DNA from 2 places in the Mesorhizobium sp. M8A.F.Ca.ET.207.01.1.1 genome. Region 1 is predicted to be linked to the other one. Evidence: predicted binding sites of a transcription regulator. Region 1 holds the regulator's gene; the other holds the start of a gene.

Region 1 (5,625 bases):
GCCCTCGGCGGAACCGACGGACAGGTCGATGTTGCGCATGACGATGACCAGCACCATGCCACAAGCCATGATGGCGACCGCGGACGTCTGCACCGACAGGTTCCACAGATTGCGCGGCGTGAGAAACGTGCGGCTGTCGAAATCGAGCGGATTGACGCCGAGACGCAGGCTCGAAATCACATGCAGCGCGACCCAGATCAGCAGCAGGGCGCCGATCATGCCGAGCATGCGGGTGTCGATCTCGGTCGCCTTCAGGAACCGGGCGACCGCGCCGAGTTCCGAGGCGCGCGCGGTATCGGCCTGCGGGTTGGACGTCGTATCGGTCATGATTTCCTCCAACCGGCTGGCCGTCTACGCGGATGCCGAAGCCAGCCTAGAAGCTATCCGCGTGATGCGGAAACACAAATCTTTTTGAGAAAACGCCGCGGCTTTGGGCCGCGGCGCCTTCATTTCTTCAAGCGGTCAAACTCAGTTGCAGGCCGCAACGCTGCCGGCGGCGACGCCCGCGCAGACTTCGTCCTTCTTGATCCAGCCGGCGTCGATGACGAGGTTGAGATTATCCTTGGTGATGGCGACCGGGGTCAGGAACAGCGACTTGACGGTGTTGCCGCCAGGCGTCGTGAAGTCCTTCACGCCGGCGATGTCGGTCATCTTCTTGCCGTCGGCGAGCTGCGAGGCGATCTCGGCGGCGTTCTTGCCGAGTTCACGGGCGTCCTTCCACACCGACACGGTCTGGGTGCCGAGCGCGATGCGGTTGAGCGCGGCGTGGTCGCCGTCCTGGCCAGAGACCGGCACGGTGCCGGCGAGCCCCTGCGCCGTCAGCGCCGCGACGACGCCGCCGGCGGTGCCGTCATTGGCCGCGACCACCGCGTCGACCTTGTTGTCATTGGCGGTGAGGAACTGCTCCATGTTCTTCTGGGCGTTGGCGGGCAGCCAGCCGTCCGTATAGGCCTCGCCGACATTCTTGATCTTGCCCGAGTCGATGGCTTCCTTCAGCACTTCCATCGAGCCCGAGAACAGGAAGTCGGCATTCGGGTCGGCACCCGAGCCCTTGATGAAGACGTAGTTGCCTTCAGGCTTCACCTTGAACACTTCGCGGGCCTGCATGCGGCCGACTTCCTTGTTGTCGAAGGTCAGGTAGAAGACGTCCTTGTTTTCGATCAGGCGGTCATAGCCGACGACCGGAATGCCCTCGTCGAGCGCTTTCTGCACCGCCGGACCGATGGCCGAGGCATCCTGCGCCAGGATGATCAGCGAATTGGCGCCCTGCGAAATCAGGCTCTCGACATCGGTCAGCTGCTTGCCGGGATTGGACTGCGCATCGGCGGAAATGTACTTGTCGCCCGCGGCCTCGATCGCCTTCTTCATGGCGGCCTCGTCGGTCTTCCAGCGCTCTTCCTGGAAGTTGGACCAGGAAACGCCGATGACCTTGTCCTTCGCCTGCGCGACCGACACCAGTGTCAGCGACATGGCGACACCCGCCAGGATGGCGGCTGTGAATCTCTTCATGATATCCTCCCTGCGCCGCGTATGGCGCGACCAAACTGGCCCGAAGGCCGGCACAAAGGCTCTATTTTTTCGAGCCTCGAAAAAACACTGGTCCATCACCGGAACACTGTCAACATCGATTCTGATGGATTTTGAGGTGCCGGAAATTTTTTTTCGAGCCTCGCAATAAATAAATGACAGCACCGGCCGCTTCTGCCAGTGTTTGACCCTGTTGCCGGAGGTATTCGAGGGGGATCAAGAACCGCGGCAACCGGGAGGGAAAGCATGTCGGTGGGAATCCGCCACGACGATCTGCGCCGGCGCAACCGCGCAATGGTGATTGCAGCCGTGCGCCGGGATGGTCAGCCCTCGCGCACCGAGATCGCCGCCACCACTGGCCTCAGCCACTCGACCATATCGGCGATATCCGCCGACCTGATCGGCGAAGGTATCCTGACCGAAGGCAAGCCGAACGAGGCCGGCTCACTCAAACGCGGCCGGCCGCAGGTTGGCCTCGGCCTCAACCCCGAGGCCGCGGCTGTGATGACCGTGGTGCTGTCGCTGAATTTCCTATCCGTCGCCGTCATCGATTATGCCGGCCAGGTGGTCGCCGAGGAGCAGCGCCGGCTGGACACGCTGACCATGTCGCGCGAGGCGCTGATCGGCGAATGCACGGCAATAGTGCGCCGCCGCATCGAGGACCCCGATCTCGATGTCCGCAGTGTTGCCCGCATCGCGCTGGCGATCCAGGGCATCACCGACACCGAGGCGCGTGCCATGCTGTGGTCGCCGATCACGCCGCAGACGGACATTGCCTTCGCCGACATACTCGAAGCCGAATTCGGCATCCCCGCCACCATGGAGAACGACTGCAACATGATGGCGGTGGCGTTGCGCTGGCGCGACCCTCAACGCTACCGCGACGACTTCATCGCCATCCTGCTCTCGCACGGCATCGGCATGGGCCTGGTGCTCAAGGGCGAACTGTTCACCGGCACCCATTCATCGGGCGGCGAATTCGGCCACATGATCCATCGCCCGGGCGGCGCGCTCTGCCGTTGCGGGCGGCGCGGCTGCGTCGAGGCCTATGCCGGCAACTATGCCATCTGGCGTAATGCCAGGCAGCTTGGCGAGGACGCCGAACCGGTCGCCGATGTCAGCGACGCGCAGATGCGGACACTCGCCGCGACGGCAAGGGAGAAAGACGGACCGGAGCGCGAAGCGTATCGCAAGGCGGGCGAGGCGCTGGGCTATGGGCTGGGCAGCCTGTTCGCGCTGATCGACCCGGCGCCGGTCGCCATGGTCGGTGTCAGTGCCGCCGCCTTCGACCTGATCGAGCCGGCCTTGCGCGAGGCCATCGCCCAGACCGCCGGCGGCCAGCATTCGGAATCGATTTCCTTCGACACCGAGCCGAACGAACTGCCGCTCATCCGCGAAGGCTGCGCCATGCGCGCCTTGACCTTCGTCGACCAGGAGATTTTCGCGCCGGGCGTGCAGGCGAGAGGCAGTGCTGGGAAGAGCGTCGCCTGAGCGAACGCTCCGGTGAATCACCACCAATGCTGGAGGTTGGCCGAGCGCCCTCAAGGTCGTCATCCCTGGGCGGAGCAGCCGCGAAGCGGCGTCGCGGAGACCCTGGGATCCATGCCGTGACCTCGATCGTAGAGTGCAACGGCGCAGAATTCTGCACTGCGGCGACGCGTCGAGGTCCCGGCACGGATCCTCGGGTCTGCGCCGCGTCGCTTCGCTCCTTGCTCCGCTCGTGGATGACGAAGTCAGGGGCGTAGCCGCCCTCGACCTAGTCTTCCCTGATCGCGTAGCCCGCCCCGCGGATGGTGCGGATGACGTCGGGCATGCGGCCATTGTTGACCGCCTTGCGCAGCCGGCCGACATGCACGTCCACCGTGCGCTCGTCGATATAGATCGTCTCGCCCCAGACATTGTCGAGCAACTGGCTGCGCGAGAACACCCGGCCGGGATGGCGCATCATGAATTCGAGCAGCCGGAACTCGGTCGGTCCGAGCCGGATTTCGCTCTTCTTGCGATAGACCCGGTGCGATTCACGGTCGAGCACGATGTCGCCGACCTTGAGCACGCTGGACAGCACTTCCGGCTTGGCGCGACGCAGCAGCGCCTTGACCCGGGCCATGAATTCCGGCGTCGAGAACGGCTTGACCAGATAGTCGTCGGCGCCGGTCGAAAGGCCACGCACGCGGTCGCTCTCCTCACCGCGCGCCGTCAGCATGATGATCGGCAACCTCTCGGTCTCGGGCCGCATTCGCAGGCGCCGACAGAGTTCGATGCCGGAAACAGCCGGCACCATCCAGTCGAGCACCAGGAGGTCGGGCACATTCTCCTGGAGGCGGATCTCGGCTTCGTCGCCGCGCGGCACCACCTCGACCTGGTAGCCTTCCGATTCCAGATTGTAGCGGAGGAGCACGCCGAGCGGCTCCTCGTCCTCCACCACCATGATGCGTGGCGCGATCATTGGCAGATCATCCTATCGTCAAGCCGCCGGCGCCGACATCGCCGTCTCGTCCTGCTTCGGACGATTGGCGGGCAGTTGCGTTCCGGTCAGCACATAATACGCATTCTCGGCGATGTTGGTCACATGGTCGCCGATGCGCTCGAGATTCTTGGCGCAGAACAAGAGATGCGTGCAAGCCGTGATGTTGCGCGGATCCTCCATCATGTAGGTCAGCAGTTCGCGGAACACCGAGGTGTATTTGACGTCGATGCGTTCGTCGTCATTCCTGAGCTTGGCGAGGGCGGCGGCATCGCCGGCCGCATATTCCTCGACCACGCCCTGCACCTGGATCAGCACCAGCTGCGCCATGGAATCGATCGAGTGCGACAGGTCGCGCGGCGTGGCGGTGAGGCCGACGGAACCGACACGCTTGGCGATGTTCTTGGCAAGGTCGCCGATGCGCTCGAGGTCGCCCGCCATGCGGATCGAGCCGACGACATGACGCAGATCGTCGGCCATCGGCTGGCGCTTGGCGATCAGGGTGATGGCGCGGTCGTCGAGTTCGCGCTGGCGCGCATCCATGATGGCGTCGTCGGAGACGACGCGCTGTGCCAGCGCGTTGTCGGAATTCAGCAGAGCCTTGGTGGCGCCGCCGACCATCGTGCCGGCGAGATCGCCCATGTCGCTGATCAGCCTGCTGATCTGTCCGAGATCCTCATCGAAGGCTGCGACTGTGTGTTCGGCCATGATCCTGGTCCTCGTATGCGTGATATCAGCCGAAGCGGCCGGTGATGTAGTCCTGCGTGCGCTTCTCGCGAGGCGACGTGAAGATCTTCTCGGTCTTGTCGAATTCGACCAGTTCGCCCAGATACATGAACGCCGTCTGGCGCGACACGCGCGCCGCCTGCTGCATGTTGTGGGTGACGATGACGATCGTGTAGTCGGCCTGCAGCTCGTCGATCAGTTCCTCGATCTTGGCGGTCGACAGCGGATCGAGCGCCGAGGCTGGTTCGTCGAGCAGGATGACTTCCGGCTTCACCGCCACGGTGCGGGCGATGCAAAGACGCTGCTGCTGGCCGCCCGACAGGCTGAGGCCGCTGGCGTTGAGCTTGTCCTTGACCTCGGTCCACAATGCCGCGCGCTTCAGCGCCTGTTCGACACGGCCGTCCATCTCGGACTTGCTGATCTTCTCGTAGAGACGGACGCCGAAAGCGATGTTCTCGTAGATCGACATCGGGAACGGCGTCGGCTTCTGGAACACCATGCCGATCTTGGTGCGCAGGAGATTGAGATCCTGCGAGCGGTCGAGGATGTTCTGGCCGTCGAGCAGCACCTGGCCGTCGGCGCTCTGCTTCGGGTAGAGCTCGTAGATGCGGTTGAAGACGCGCAGCAGCGTCGACTTCCCGCAGCCCGACGGGCCGATGAAGGCGGTGACGCTGCGCTCGGGCAGCGACAGGCTGATATCCTTCAACGCCTTCGACTGGCCGTAGTAGAAGTTGAGGTTCTTGACCTCGATCTTGGCCTTATCCACGGCCACTTCGGGCGTGTTCAACTCGGTGGACAACATCGGTTTCATCTGTCCTCTCTGCGTCCGGTAAGGCTGCGGGCGAAAATGCTCAGGCCGAGAACCGTCAGGGTGATTATGAGTGCGCCGGTCCATGCCAGTTGCTGCC
Region 2 (5,625 bases), on a different contig from region 1:
CGCCGCCGCCGACGGCGCCGATGATGGTCGAGGCCCGCACGTTGATCTCGACCCGCAGCAGCGTATAGGACACGAAATTGGGCAACACCTGCGGAAGGTCGGCGAAGCGCACCCGCTCGAACCAGTTGGCGCCGACCGCCGTCAGGCCTTCCTCGGCGCGCATGTCGATGTTCTCGTTGATCTCGTAGAACAGCTTGCCGAGTGCGCCGATCGAATGCAGGCCGATGGCGATTATGGCGGCGATCGGACCGGTCGAGACGATTGCCGCGAAGAGGCCGGCGATGACGATTTCCGGAAAGGCACGCAGCAATTCCATGAAACGCTTGACCACCAGCCTCAGTGCCGGATGGGGCGTCAGGTTGCGCGCCGCGATGAAGGAAAAAGGCACCGCGAAGATGAAGCCGATGAAGGTCGAAACCAGCGCCACGTTCACCGTGGTCAGCATCAGCTCGAAATATTCGGGGACGTAGAAACCGCCCCAGATATAGATGCGGCCAAGCGGGAAGTTGAATTCCTGGGTGCCGGTATCATGCGGCGAGGCGATGTCGAACAGCGCTCGCCAGACGTCGTTCCAGTCTTTCGGGACCAGCCAGCTCAGGAAATCCAGTATGTGCGGCAGCCGGTCGAAGAAATGCCCGGCATTGGCTTCGTCGGCGAACCACATGCTGGAAAGCATCGCGGCAAGCAGGAGGCCGACGCCGAGCACGGTATAGAACCGGCGCAGCGACGTCTGGCGTCGCCAGGTATCGGCCGTCTGGTGAATGCCGTCGGAGGGGGCTGTCACGGAAAGGGTCATGATCGGAGATGCAAAAAGGGCGGTGTTTTGAACACCGCCCCTTCCGATTTCGCCGTTAGCCGCCGATGGCTGCCTTACGGGCTTCGACGATGACGTTGTAGAAGTCGGGCTTCACCGGAACGTAGCCGGTAAAATCGCCGCCTTCGACGCCTTCGAAGCAAGCCTTGTCCTTCTTGGGCAGATCAGTGAAGAAGGCGGTCAGCTTGGCGGTCATGTCGTCGCCGAGCGCGGTGCGCACGACCAGCGGGCCGTTCGGGATCAGGCCCGAGCGCCAGACTTCGACGAAGTCGTTGGGGTCGACGGCGCCCTTGGCGACTTCCTTGTGGAAAGTGCCGGAGGTGTAGCCGTTCTTGAAGTCGCCGATGCCCGAGGAATCGTCAACCGCGACGTCGACCTTGCCATCACGCACGGCCAGAACGTTGTTTTCGTGGCCGCCATTGAACTGGGTCGAAGCGAAGAAGGTCTCGTTCGAAGCGCCGGTGTCCTTCGGAATCTGGGTCAGCGGGATCAAATAGCCGGAAGTCGAATCCGGATCGGCATAGCCAAGCTTCTTGCCCTTGGCCGACTTGATGTCGGTGATCCCCGAGGTCTTCAGCGCCAGGCCGATCGAATAATAGCCGGTGGCGCCGTCGGTCTGCTTGGTGGTGAGGATCGGGGTGACGGCTTTCGGGTCCTTCAGGACAACGCTGGCATAGCCGGAGGCGCCGAGTTCGGCGAAGTCGAGCGTGCCGCCGAGCAGGCCCTGGATGACGCCGTCATAGTCGGCGGCGGGAAACAGCGAAACCTTCTCGAAGCCGAACTCGGTCTTCAGGTGGTCGGCCAGGCACTGGTAGTTGCGCAGCCGGTCGGTTTCGTTTTCGCCGCCGAGAATGCCGACGCGAAATTCCTTCATGTCGGCGGCGTGGGCAATGCTGGTGGCCATGGCGAGCACCGAAACGGCGCCGAAAACCATCTTCCTGAACATTGATGTCTCTCCTGTAAGTTCCGGCCCCGCGCCGGCAGCGTTCTTGATCTTGACAAGTGCCCTTGACGCGGGCGGACGATCCAGGCGCTCGCTACTGGCCCGTAACGGGCTCAGTATCCCGGGAATGCGGGTTCGAGCGGTCCGGCGGATGCGGCGATTTTCTGCTTGAAGGCAGCGCTGGTGGAGGTGATGGTCTCCGATATCTCGCCGCCATTGCTGTCAGCGCCGTAGACAAGACGCACAGCTTCGCGGTTGAGCTCTTCGGGCGGCCCGTCGAAGACGACCTTGCCGGCAGCCATGCCGATGATGCGGTTGCAATAGGTGCGGGCGGTATCGAGCGTATGAAGATTGGTGACGACGGTTATGCCTTCGCGCAGATTGATGTCCTGCAACGAATCCATCACCACCTTGGCATTGAGCGGGTCGAGCGAGGCGATCGGCTCGTCGGCCAGGATCACCCTGGGCTGCTGCATCATGGCGCGGGCGATGGCAACCCGCTGCTGCTGTCCGCCCGACAGGGTGCCGGCGGGCTGAAGTGCGGTGCGGGCGATGTCGAGCCGCTCGAGCGCGGCGACCGCTTCCGCGCACTCGGCGCGCGAAAACATGCCGAGAAGGTTGGACAGGGTCGAACGGTGGTTCAATTTGCCGAGCAGTACGTTGGTCAGCACGTCGAGGCGCGGCACCAGGTTGAATTGCTGGAAGATCATGGCGCAGTCGCGCTGCCAGCGGCGCAGCGGCGACCCGCGCAACCGGGAAACCTCGGCGCCGTCAAAAAAAATCGACCCCTGGCTGGGGTCAACAAGACGGTTGATCATGCGAAGCAGAGTTGATTTGCCCGCGCCCGAACGACCAATGACACCAACCATCTGCCCCTGCGGGATCGAGATGTTGACGTCGCTGACGGCGGTGTTCTTGCCAAATCGTCGGCTGACACCGCGGATTTCGAGCGTGGCAGAGCTTGCTGACATGGGCTGGTTCCAGTCCGGTCCATATTGATCGTCAGGCACTCGCCTAACGCAGCCACATGAACCTGCCATGTCGCCAGCATGTCAGTTTTGTTACGCTCCACAGATACGACGGCCGCGTCCTGCTGGCGATCAGCCGAGCACCAGCAATTCCTCGAAATGCTTCATGTCGCGGAATGCGCAGAAGGCGGGCGGCTTGATCTCGATCACCGGGGCCTCCCGGCCGAAAAGCGCCAGGCTCTCATCGAACAGCGCCTGCCAGGCAGCAGCCCTGTCGTCGGCGAGACGCTGGATCTGATAGGCGAAGGTGACGTGGAAGACGTAGGCCTCATGGTCGGGGTGCCGGTAGCCGAACGGCACAGCCAGTGCATCGCGCCATGCACGCATGATGCGCACATCCTCGTCGGTCGCGCCGGCAACGGTGAGGCCGGTCGGCACGATCTCGACCACCTTGATATTGAACGGGCCGGCGCCCTGGAAGCCTCTCAGGCGCTCCAGATAGAGGCGGGTCATGGCGTCGATGCCGGTGTCGAGCGGCACGTCCCGCGGCCAGAAGGGCAAGCGGCGGCGATATTCGATGATACCCTGAAACAGCGTCATGTGCAGGCTGGAAACCGGCGTGAAGGCGAGGCGGTCGGCGTCCGGCATCGCCATCATCCGATCGCGCACCGCAAGCACAACGGCTTCCGATGGTGAGCCGCTGACCAGATGGCTGACGACGGTATTGCCGGGTTCGATCAGGAAATTGCCGGAAGTGTCATAACGCGTGCCGAGATGTGTCGGCGGCATCGGATTGGAGCCGGCAAAGAATCCAGCGAGCGAGGGTCTGACAGTGTCGGGCATGGCGATCTCCTTGGGAGATGGCGTCCTGTCCGAGTCCTGTGTCAGGGATATGAACAGGGCCGCCATATGACGATGATGTGGGCGGCTATGTCTCTTCACCTGACACAATTCCAGGAAAACCGGTTCTCCCTTTTCCTGGAATTGTCCTATCCCTCGTACTTCTCCAGGAACGCCTCGGCGGACAGTTCGCGGAAATCGTCGAGCGAGGCTCGCAGCCTGGCATGGTCCCAATCCCACCAGGCAAGCGCCTGGTAGCGTTCGGCGGTGCGGCGGTCGAAGCGTTCGCGGATCGGTTTGGCCGGCACACCGGCGACGATGGTGTAGGGCGCGACGTCCCTGGAGACGACCGCTCCGGCGCCAACCGCGGCACCGTCACCGACGGTCACGCCAGGCAGGACGGTCGAGCCGTGGCCGAGCCAGGTGTCGTGGCCGATGGTGACGCGCTTGGCGCGACGCTCAGCGAAGAATTCGCTCTCATGCTCGGCGTCATCCCAATAGTCCGACGCGCGGTAGGTGAAGTGGTGCAGCGTCGGCCGCCAGGTCGGATGGTTGGTGGCGTTGAGGCGCACGCTTGCCGCGATGTTGGCAAACTTGCCGATGGTCGCGCACCAGACGGCGCAGTCCTGCATCATGTAGGAATAGTCGCCGAGTTCGCTTTCCGACACCCGGCTGCGGTCGGCGATCTCGGTCCAGCGGCCGAGCGTCGAGTTGTGCACCTCCGCTGAGGGGTGGACCAGCGGCGTCTCCGACAATTTCCTGGTCATGCGGCGAGTTTTCCCGGGGCGAAGGCGGTGACGTCGATGATGCGGTCGGCCACCGCCTCGCGCACATCGTGGTCGTGGAAGATGCCGAGCAGGGCGACGCCGGCCAGCTTCTTGGCGGCGATGAGTTCGATCACCACGTCGCGGTTGGTGGCGTCGAGCGATGCGGTCGGCTCGTCGAGCAGCAGGATCGGATGCTCGGTGATGAAGCCGCGCGCGATGTTGACGCGCTGCTGCTCGCCGCCGGAGAAGGTTGCCGGCGGCAGCATCCAGAGTTTTTCCGGCAGGTTCAGCTGGGCCAGCAAGGCGCGGGCCTTGGCTCGGGCGGCCTCGCGCTGCTCGCCGCGTTCGACCAGCGGCTCGGCGACGACATCGAGAGCCGAGACGCGCGGCACGGTGCGCAGGAACTGGCTGACATAGCCGATCGTTTGCCGGCGAACGGAAAGCACGGTGCGCGGGCTGGCATGGGCGAGATCGATCAACCCGTCCTCGTGCGTGACGATGATCTGGCCTTCGTCGACGGCGTAGTTGCCGTAGAGCATCTTCAGGATCGAGCTCTTGCCGGCACCGGAGGGGCCGCCGAGCACGGTGCATTCGCCCGCCTTGATGGAGAAGGAGACGCCGGAGACGACAGGCAGCTTGATGCCGTCGCGAAGATGCATGGTGAAGCTCTTGGCGACGTCGGAGACAACGAGAGGGGTCGGCATCAGAAGGTTCTCCAATTGTCGTCGGTCGGCGGGAGGATACGGCTCTTTCTCCCCGTCACTATACGGGGAGAAATGTCCGGCAGGACAATGAGGGGCAGCGCCGAGGTCCGGTTGAGAAGTTGCTTTGGGCAGGGCGAGGCTAACGGGACAGCATAAGCGTCCACAGCGCGCGTTCCCGCCACGTCAGCGTCGCCCCTCATCGCCCTGCCGGGCACTTCTCCCCGTATAGTGACGGGGAGAAGGGGCGGTGTCGGGCGGTTTCGCCAATCTCCAACGTTGCAAAATGCGCCTGGCAGATGGGGGTGACCTGGTGCCATCGTCACACCTGAAGTATCGAGGAAACGAGCAATTGCGTGTAGGGCGCGCGCGGATCGTCGAGCACACGGTCGGTGAGGCCGCTTTCGACCACGCGGCCGTCCTTCATCACCATCATGCGCTGTGACAGAAGCCGCGCCACGGCAAGGTCGTGGGTGACGACGATCGCGGCAAGACCAAGGTCGGTGACCAGACCGCGCAGGAGATCAAGCAGGCGGGCCTGCACGGAAACATCGAGGCCGCCGGTCGGCTCGTCCATGAACACCAGCCGTGG

What was found. The regulator PhoB, encoded in region 1, activates phosphate uptake and scavenging genes when phosphate is short. The targets are predictions, from matches to a motif close to TGTCATNNANCTGTCAT.
Region 2: the regulator PhoB is predicted to act here: its motif matches at 2,807-2,823, upstream of phnC (phosphonate ABC transporter ATP-binding protein).

Annotation. Positions count from the first base shown of each region.
Region 1 is NZ_SRUS01000009.1:79,274-84,898, forward strand. It holds gene EN850_RS24760 (sugar ABC transporter permease) at 1-327, opposite strand, end outside; gene xylF (D-xylose ABC transporter substrate-binding protein) at 469-1,509, opposite strand; gene EN850_RS24770 (ROK family protein) at 1,774-3,018, shown strand; gene phoB (phosphate regulon transcriptional regulator PhoB) at 3,284-3,973, opposite strand; gene phoU (phosphate signaling complex protein PhoU) at 3,992-4,699, opposite strand; gene pstB (phosphate ABC transporter ATP-binding protein PstB) at 4,725-5,528, opposite strand; gene pstA (phosphate ABC transporter permease PstA) at 5,525-5,625, opposite strand, start outside.
Region 2 is NZ_SRUS01000002.1:215,671-221,295, forward strand. It holds gene phnE (phosphonate ABC transporter, permease protein PhnE) at 1-796, opposite strand, end outside; gene phnD (phosphonate ABC transporter substrate-binding protein) at 852-1,760, opposite strand; gene phnC (phosphonate ABC transporter ATP-binding protein) at 1,871-2,728, opposite strand; gene EN850_RS05945 (DUF1868 domain-containing protein) at 2,858-3,568, opposite strand; gene EN850_RS05950 (DapH/DapD/GlmU-related protein) at 3,715-4,332, opposite strand; gene phnL (phosphonate C-P lyase system protein PhnL) at 4,329-5,036, opposite strand; gene phnK (phosphonate C-P lyase system protein PhnK) at 5,356-5,625, opposite strand, start outside.